DNA from 4 places in the Metabacillus sp. YM-086 genome. Region 2 is predicted to be linked to each of the others. Evidence: riboswitches for the same ligand, from Rfam matches in the RefSeq annotation. Region 2 holds a riboswitch; each other region holds the start of a gene.
The links. A riboswitch is a leader RNA that binds a small molecule or an ion and turns the genes downstream of it on or off. The one in region 2 is predicted to bind cyclic di-GMP.
Positions count from the first base shown of each region.

Region 1: another riboswitch for cyclic di-GMP. It lies ahead of ACEWK1_RS09860 (amidase); the one in region 2 lies ahead of ACEWK1_RS06790 (nuclease-related domain-containing protein).
Region 3: another riboswitch for cyclic di-GMP. It lies ahead of ACEWK1_RS17740 (GGDEF domain-containing protein); the one in region 2 lies ahead of ACEWK1_RS06790 (nuclease-related domain-containing protein).
Region 4: another riboswitch for cyclic di-GMP. It lies ahead of ACEWK1_RS22090 (methyl-accepting chemotaxis protein); the one in region 2 lies ahead of ACEWK1_RS06790 (nuclease-related domain-containing protein).

Region 1 is NZ_JBLUOI010000017.1:20,919-23,121, forward strand. Features, by position in the region: gene ACEWK1_RS09855 (flagellar hook-basal body protein) at 1-824, opposite strand, end outside; cyclic di-GMP riboswitch class I at 1,027-1,116, shown strand; gene ACEWK1_RS09860 (amidase) at 1,158-2,048, shown strand; gene ACEWK1_RS09865 (hypothetical protein) at 2,195-2,203, opposite strand, start outside.
Region 2 is NZ_JBLUOI010000010.1:84,832-87,034, reverse strand. Features, by position in the region: gene ACEWK1_RS06805 (hypothetical protein) at 1-407, shown strand, start outside; partial or broken gene ACEWK1_RS06800 (PIN domain-containing protein) at 423-758, shown strand; gene ACEWK1_RS06795 (hypothetical protein) at 751-975, shown strand; cyclic di-GMP riboswitch class I at 1,181-1,273, shown strand; gene ACEWK1_RS06790 (nuclease-related domain-containing protein) at 1,352-2,056, shown strand; gene ACEWK1_RS06785 (hypothetical protein) at 2,072-2,203, shown strand, end outside.
Region 3 is NZ_JBLUOI010000045.1:10,629-12,831, forward strand. Features, by position in the region: gene ACEWK1_RS17730 (cation diffusion facilitator family transporter) at 1-251, shown strand, start outside; gene ACEWK1_RS17735 (hypothetical protein) at 281-508, opposite strand; cyclic di-GMP riboswitch class I at 693-772, shown strand; gene ACEWK1_RS17740 (GGDEF domain-containing protein) at 908-2,203, shown strand, end outside.
Region 4 is NZ_JBLUOI010000071.1:2,879-5,081, reverse strand. Features, by position in the region: gene ACEWK1_RS22090 (methyl-accepting chemotaxis protein) at 1-1,351, opposite strand, end outside; cyclic di-GMP riboswitch class I at 1,457-1,536, opposite strand; gene ACEWK1_RS22085 (exonuclease domain-containing protein) at 1,693-2,203, opposite strand, start outside.

The DNA.
Region 1 (2,203 bases), on a different contig from region 2:
CCGATTTCGTTCGCGGCCTTGTCCATACTTTTATCATAAGCTTGCAATACCTTTTGATTGGCTTCAAACGAACGGTACGCTGTCATCATATCTGTATACGTACGCCCAACATCTACTGTTGAAGTTTCTAAGTAATTTTGTCTTAGATTATATTGAATGTTTTCGTTGTTTACGGCTGTTGGCAGTTCTTCATTATTAAATGTGCGGTATAAACCATTACCTTCTTTTACAAGGTTACGAACATCCGCTTCAAAACGAACATCAATTTGCGCTACGAACTCTCCATCCGCAATCACTTCGCCATCAGGCGTTACCTGGAATTCACTAGACTGAATGGAGATTGGCTGCCCAGTTGTAGATAAAACCGGATTCCCACCAGAAAGAAGGATCCCGTTATTATCCCGTGTGAAATGGCCATTACGAGTATAGCGCTCTTCTCCCGCTTGATTTTGAACCGCAAAAAACAAAGCACCTTTTACATTTGTTTCTGCATTTAAGGGAATAATCTCTTCTAAAAGAGCTACATCTGAGTACAATCCAGTCTCTTTAAGACCACCTTGTGAAAAAGTACTTTGTAGTTCTTGAACATAAGCACCTGTGTTAATCGAACCAATTGGTGTGATTTGACCAAAGCTTGAACCATTTGTTGTTGGTACTGATTTATTTTCCAATCTATTTAAAAGCATTTCGGGAAATGCGCGGACACTTGCTTGATCCGCTTTATAACCCGCTGTATTGGCATTTGCCATATTATTTGAAAGCATTTCAGTACGTCTTTGCTGTGCAAGCATTCCCGCTGTTGCTGTATATAAACCTCTTAACATCTGTACACCCACCTTAGTCACATAGTTGTTACCGTACAAATGAATTCTTTTCGACAGAATTCCCTATCATTTATTATAAAGGACATTTGCTGTTTTCTCATTACATTTTTTCAGAAATTACCTGTTATATTTTAGGGGAAAAATAATGATAGGAAACCACTCCTATATCTTTTTACCGGACAAGCCCTTATACTTAAGAAAAATCTGAAAAAGGCAAACTTGTTGAAAAGCAAGGACGCAAAGCTATGGGCCTACCCAATGGAGAACATTGTACGGCTGCCAAGCTGCCAGGCTCCTTTTTTGGGCCATGGGGCTTATGAAAAGGAGAGGCAAATGATGAAAATGAAGGTTGTACTTCTGACATTACTATTCTTATTAGGATCTCAACTAGGAGGTCTAGCTTTGAATCATAAAGCACAAGCTGAGGGTGCCCCAGATTATTCAACATGGCTCTGGGATACGAGTAAAATTGTGTATGACCGTGAAGCTACATTGCAGTTTTTAGAAGCAAAGCAAGTATCACATGTGTTTTTGCAGATTGACCGTAGTATTGATGTTGCCTACTATCACACTTTTATTAGTGAAGCTGCAAAGCTAGGTATGGATGTTTACGCGTTAGATGGAGCACCAAATTGGGGTGTTAACAATAAAGCATTTTTGAACTTTTCAAATTGGGTTAGTGGATATCAAAACGGGGCAGCTGCTGGTGAGAAGTTCGCCGGAATTCACCTTGATATTGAGCCATATTTAACAGAGCAATGGACAACAAACTATGGTGCTGCTGTTCTGAAATACCAGGGAGCCATTTTAGCTGCCGCTAATACCGCATCAGCATTAGATATCAGCCTCGCTGTTGACATTCCGTTTTGGTTTGATGAAATGAATTTCCGTAACAAGCACGGAAAAGGAAACCTAGCCGAATGGGCGTTGAAAAATACAGATGAAGTGACCATTATGGCCTACCGCGACAAAGCCGTTGGCCCGAATGGCATTATTGAATTAGTGAAATATGAGATGGATCTGGCTGTGTTGCTTAATAAAGATGTAACGATCGCAGTTGAAACGATGAATCTTGGTAGTAGTGACGGATTTTTTACGTTTTTTGAAGAAGGTCAGGCGGAAATGAATAATCAGTTAGGACTTGTTTTAGATCAATACCAGGATTATTCAAGTTTTGGTGGGTTTGCTGTGCATCATGTTGGTAGTTGGATGGAGTTGGAGTAGGGATTTGGATTTGGGCGTGGATTCACTTAGGTGGGTTCATGCTTTTTTTGTGGGGTTTTATGGGATGGGGCGATATTAGTTGTCTTGTTTAGGAATCATGTGGCGATGAAGACCAGTTTGCTTAATTTGGATCTGTGAGTGGGTCTTCATGGCGT
Region 2 (2,203 bases):
CCATTCACCTTCGAAATCAAGCACTAACAAAACTAGCAAGTAAGGAAGAATACTTCAGAAGAGAAGTAGAAAAGGTCGTAACGAAGAAAGATCAGTTAATAGCATTAAATGAAGTTAAAGAAAAGGAATTACAAGAAATGAAGAAAGAATTCATATGGAAGAAAAAAGCAGTCACAACGGACTTGTATATTCACAATAAAGAATTAGAAGGCTTAGAAAAAACATTAAAACCTAAAAGACGGCTGGCCAATTCTCTCATATTAAACACAATTATTTTGAAAGAGTTAGACAGATGTAAAGAAAATGACTATGAAATTGCGATCGATTCAAATGTATTTATGAAATTAAACAATGATTTATGTGACATCATCAAAAAATACAAAGTAGTCATAAGCCCTATTGTTTGAGATGAATGGAACGGATTAAAGAAAAATGAAGACCGAAATATTAGGGCAGCTGCTGCAAGAGCAAGTGATTTGTTCGATTATATGGTTAGCATAGGGAATGCAAGAGAAATTACGATGACTGAGGAACAGATCATTCAATTTAAAAAGGGTCTCACGATTAAGCTGACAAAAAAAGAAAATGATGATCGCATTATCGAGCATTATGCGTATGAAATGGAACATGGCAATTCTTCTATCATTGTAGCTTCAGATGATACAAACTTCGTAACGTCATCAAGATTAGCAGGACTAAAGGTAATGGAAATAAAAATACCACAATATTCATCAAATTGGAGTGAGTTAATTGCATAGTAGAAAAATGGAACGTGTAAGTGCGATGGGAATGTACGTATTTTCTTTCATGTTATTTCTATTAAGCGTCATAAACATGGCGTCATTTCTGGAACTAGGGTACGTGGCAATTCATATGGATGTTTACTTTTGTTTTGTTGGTGCAACAATTGCCATCTCATTATTATTTTATAGTGAAATAACATTTAGGCTTTTAAAAGGGATGAAAAAAATATAGGAATAGGTGTAGAAGTAGTCTTTCAAGTGAAAAGGAGCTCTTACGTCAGAAGCTATCAGTCAAATAATAGTAAAAACTTTTTTTGGAAAAAATGATATTTATCTGGAAAAACACTAAAAAAGACCTTATAATCAACATGACTAAATAACTATAAAATAACTTTCATTATGAAAATAGTAATGGTTCAATGACGATAATTGAATAGCTTTATTTTTGGCAAACTTTCCGAAAGGGTAGGACGCAAAGCCACGAGTCTAATATTCTATTAAATTAGAATGATGATCGTCGGGCTACCGATACACGAACTGTATTGTTACGACTACTGGCCGAAATATGTCTAGTAGTCTTTTTTATTTTAAAAAGGAGAAGTGAAGAGATGGCAACGATACATAAAGGCAGCAATGCTTTATCAAAGAAGGCAAACACATATTTAACCCTAGGTATCCTGTTTTGGATTCCACCAATAGCTTACTTCATTGCATTTTTCCAAGGCTTTCACTTTAATGGTATTTTTCATCTATTACCTATTGTACCGGGTTGGATTGGTGCCTACTTTTGGAGGAAATATTCAACATTGCGTGCTGGAATAAGTGGAGAAGAGCGTACAACAGAAATCCTGGCCAATCTCCCGGAAGGCTATGAGGTCTATAGTTCTGTTCAGCTTTCTACTGAGGAAGGAAGGGCTGAGCTTGATCATGTCATTATTGGGAAAAATGGAGTTTTTGTTGTTGAAGTGAAAAATCATAATGGAACCATTGCAGGTAATGAAGAAGACAGATCATGGACTCAACATAAGGTAGGGCGCAAAGGCGGAGAGTACTCAAAGGAAATGAGAAATCCAGTAAAACAGGTAAGACGTCAGGTTCATATCTTATCAAAGCATTTATCAAAAAATGGTATTAAAGTTTGGGTAGAAGGAAGTGTATTCTTCTCAAACCCTCAAGTAGAGGTATATGTAGAAACAAAGAAAACACCAGTTTTTACTTCATCATATGACCTACATGAATTCCTAACGAACTACAAACCAAGATACAACATAAAAGAAGCTGAATTAGAAACAGTGAAAAAACTTGTGAGCTAATATGGAGGAATTGATATGAAAATGAAACTAGTATTAGGTAGCTTATTTATTGCAGGAGCATTGGCAGGATGCTCGCAAAATGAGGAAGCAGCAAAAACAGAAGAAGAAATTCGTGAGGAAGTAAAAGCAGAGCTAGAGCAAGAAATG
Region 3 (2,203 bases), on a different contig from region 2:
ATTTAACAGATGGCTATGATGCGGAGAAATTAAAAGAAATAGAAGAAACGATTAAAAATACACCAGGAGTTACCTTCGTAAAAGATATAAAGGCTCGCGTATCCGGTAATCAAACCACAGTAGATGCGATCGTTTTTGTGAAATCCACTCTTTCAGTTGTGGAGGGACATGGCATTACAGATAAAATCGAGGAAAGACTTCGAGATATGTATAATATTGAAAGAGTTCATATCCATATAGAGCCACACTAAGAAAGGGAAGAGCGGATTCTTCCCTTTTTTTACTTTTTCTCATAAACACTAATTAATGATTCAAGAAACTCAAGTTGCAGCTCATATTGCTTAAAAATGCTTTGAAACGTTAACGAAGTGATCTCGTCAATCTCAATATATTGCTTTTTTGATCGCATTCCTTGTTTTTGTTGCTCGAGTTCCTTTTCGATGATTTGCTTTTGTGAGTGAAGTGCTTCAAGCACAGCATGTTTATCTAGGCTTGCAATAAAGCTCAACCCTGTATAAAGCTGTGTTGGTAGCTGAACAGAAGGGGCTGATAATAAGTCGTAACCATTGTGAAGTAAACTAACAATTCGACATCGTTCGCTATACTCTTAGTTAATTATGGTAAAGAGGACTCATATATGTAAAAAATAGTTATTTCATTTCTAGTAAAAATAGACTATACTACTTTAAAAGAATATTTTTTGGCAAACTATGTGAAAGCATAGGACGCAAAGCCACGGGTCTACGCACAGCACGACAGCCGGGTTACATATCTTTACATAAAACTGCTGTGCTAAGCAGTTTTTTTGTTTTTTGTCAGTTTCTTATATTATATCGGTTTTCTAAATGTATAGATTTAGAAAGCAAGAGGTTATAACATCATTAGTGTTATTTAGTAGGTGAGGGTTTTGCAAATTTTATTTTTCAGTTTAATGTATCTGATTCCTGCGATTATCTTTATTTTTTTTGCAGGTATGGTTTATGGTCATAATCGAAAAAGTTGGAAGCATATTACATGTAGTTTATTTTTTCTTTCGTCGTCTCTATGGTTTTTTGGCGTATTTACTTCTTTCCTTATTTACCCTAAATATTTTGATCATATCGTTGTGTACTGGATAAATGGTTCGATCGCTATTAGTGCTTTGTTATCACTGCATCTTTTTTTAATCAATGCTAATATGTATAAGACCAAAAACGGGAAGTTATTTAAGCTATTATTTATACCAGGTATCATTGGGATCGCAACGATTCCATTTGATTCATGGATGCTAAAAGGCTTTGATGAGAACGCATTAGACCCTATGTTTATTCCAGGTCCTGGGTTAATACTGTTATGGATTGTTGATTTTGCTTATCTTGCTGTAAACCTTTTCTTAGCAGTAAAGGAAATGAAAAAGGGAAATCAAGCAGCAAAATTATGGTTCAAAGGGATGCTCTCATTTTTTGTATGGACAATAACGATGCTAGTAGGCTCTATTCTTTTACAGAATACGGAATTTGACTTTATCACTTTCTTTGTTCCGCACGGCTCATTATTTTGGGCATACGCGATCTTCCTAAGTATGGCAAAATATGATTATTTATCATCGTATGAGAAACGATATAACATCTTGTTTCAGCGATCTCCACTAGGGATCCTCCTTATGGATGAAGAGGGAATTGTTCATGAGGCTAGTCCACAGGTAGCCAATTATCTAGGTGTTAGCAATGAGGAACTTATTCAACATTCGATCCTAACTTTTTTAAATGGGGTTGATAAGGAAAGGTTTATAAAAGCACATCAAACTTTTTTCCAAAATCGTATTAGGCTTACAAACGAAGAACTTTCATTTATTAATAAAACAGGGGAAGAAATAATATTATCGTTTGATTCTGACTTTATTTTACTTGAAGGAAAAACACTTCAATTTGTTATGGTAAAAGATGTTACAGAAGCCAAAAATAAGGGGAAACGTGAGTATTATCTCGCATACCATGACATTTTAACAGGTTTATCAAACAGGGCCGCTTTTGAAATAAAAATTCAAGAGCTCATAAATAGAAAAGAAATGTTTGACCTCGTTTTGCTAGATCTTAATAAATTAAAGCAAATAAATGATACATTAGGACATCAGGCAGGAGATCATGCGATACGATACCTTGCAACAATTTTACAAGAAGCAGCTGGAACTGAGCATCATACCGCAAGACTAGGCGGTGATGAA
Region 4 (2,203 bases), on a different contig from region 2:
CTCCAACTTCTGCCTCACTTACAGTTGCTTGTGCTAAATCAGAAACATTTGATGAGCTAGACGAAATTCTTAGAATTCCTTGTAGTACTTCATCTAATGCAGCATTATTTGCATCAATTTTCTGTGTTTGGCTTTCGGCTCCACTAGCTACCTGTTGGATTGCTTCTGTTACTTGTTTAGTTCCAGCAGTCGATTGATCTGCACTAGCAATCAACTCTTCAGAAGAGGAACTCACCCTTTCTGATGCTGTTTGAAGACTTACAACCACTGCACGTAAATTTTCGACCATTTTGTTAAAGCTCTTGGACAATTGTCCTACTTCATCATTAGAAGTTATGTTAATATCAACCGCTAAATCTCCATTAGCAATTTTTTCTGAAGAAGCAACTAAAATACGAATTGGTTGTAAAATAGAACGTATAATAACAAAAATAACGATAGCTCCGAGAATAGATGATACTAGTACTACAGCTAATGTTTTTAAAAAGATTCCTTTAGCGGCTTCTGAGATTTCACTAGTATACATCGTACCAGCAATTTTCCAGCCTGTTAATTCATTTGTAATAAAATCCATTTCCTTCGCTTTACCATCTATAGTATAAGAAAATTCACCAATATTACTCTTAAATAATTTTCCTACCCAATCACCCGTTACCTTTTCACCTTGCTTAGAAGGATGAATTAAGTAAGTTTGAGTTTTATCAACAATTGTTACATAGCCCTCTTCCCCAACCTTCACTACACTTATCATATCTTTTAGTACATTTAAGTTCACATCAACTGCCACTACACCTGAACCATCATTTAAAACTTTAGCAAATGTAACTGATGTTTCATTTGTATTAGCATCAATATACGGATCTGTTATAACAACTTCTCCTTTATTCTCCATTGCTAATGTATACCAAGGACGATCACGTGGGTCATAATCATCAGGAAGTTGAATTTTCGGCGAAACAATCATTTCACCCGTATCTGTTCCAATATAAATCGCTTGTGCTCCTGGTTTTGTTTCAATATATTGATTAAATTTCAATTTAATTTTCGAAATTTCCTCGATATCAATTTTTGCATTAGCCGTTTTTGCTGTCTGAGCAAAATATTCAATGTCCTTTTCTATAGGAATTAGCTGTGAATTCATAGAGGAATCAATTAGTTGCACACTTTCCTTAGCTGTTTGAAGCATGCTATCTTGTAACTCAGATTTTGCAGATTGATAAGAAATAAATCCTATAGCAAGACTTGGTACAAGTAAAATACATGCAAAGGCAATGATTAATTTTTTTCTAATCGTGAGGTTTCTGTCAAAACCTTTTAATACATTATTCTTAAAAACATTACGGATTTTCATGATGTTCTTTCTCCCTTTCTCGCCTCTATTACTCTCTGTAAAATAATAAAACTGCCCAAATGATAAAAATAAGGACAGCTCACTAACAAGTTCAAAGTTAATCATATCTGCAACTGGCTGGCATAAAATGATAAGCCCCTTTAGTTTTGCGTCCCATTTTTTCAAATGGTTTGCCCATTTCTTTATATTATATACAAATAATTTCGGCAATTCTGTCTAAAAATTTTGTAGTACTATCATACTACTTATAACATAATTTGGCTATCTTTTTAAGATAAATCATTATATTCTGAAACTTTTCCTATATAAAGAAAGAGCTATCACCTAGATAACCCTTTTCATTAAACCATTGTATAACGTTCATATAAATCCTTTAAAGATTCACACCCTAATCTTTTAAGCTTATTAACATAAATACTCCATAACTGAGCGGTCAACTTGGCATCCTCCAGAGCATGATGTCGACCAATAATCGGTATTCCATTATGGTTGCAGCATTCTTCAAGAGTAATAAGCTTTGCTTCAGGCTCTGCGATTCGGTACAAGAAGGACATATCTACAAGACGGTGCTTAAATGGTGCCCGGTATAGCTTCCAAGAGGCATGCTGTAAAAACATCTTTTCATGGTTTGCATGATGAGCAACAAGTGTATAGTCCTGGGCAAACCGAAAAAATTCAAACAAGGTTTCGGATAACAGCGGAGCAGTTGTTAATTGCTCGTTTGTTAAACCTGTTAAAGAACTAATTTCATTAGAAATTGGTTTTTCTGAGCGAACAAGTGAGTAAAAGGTTTCCTCTTCTTTAATTTCATCTCCCTTTACTTTAATTGCACCTATTGAAATAATTTGGTCC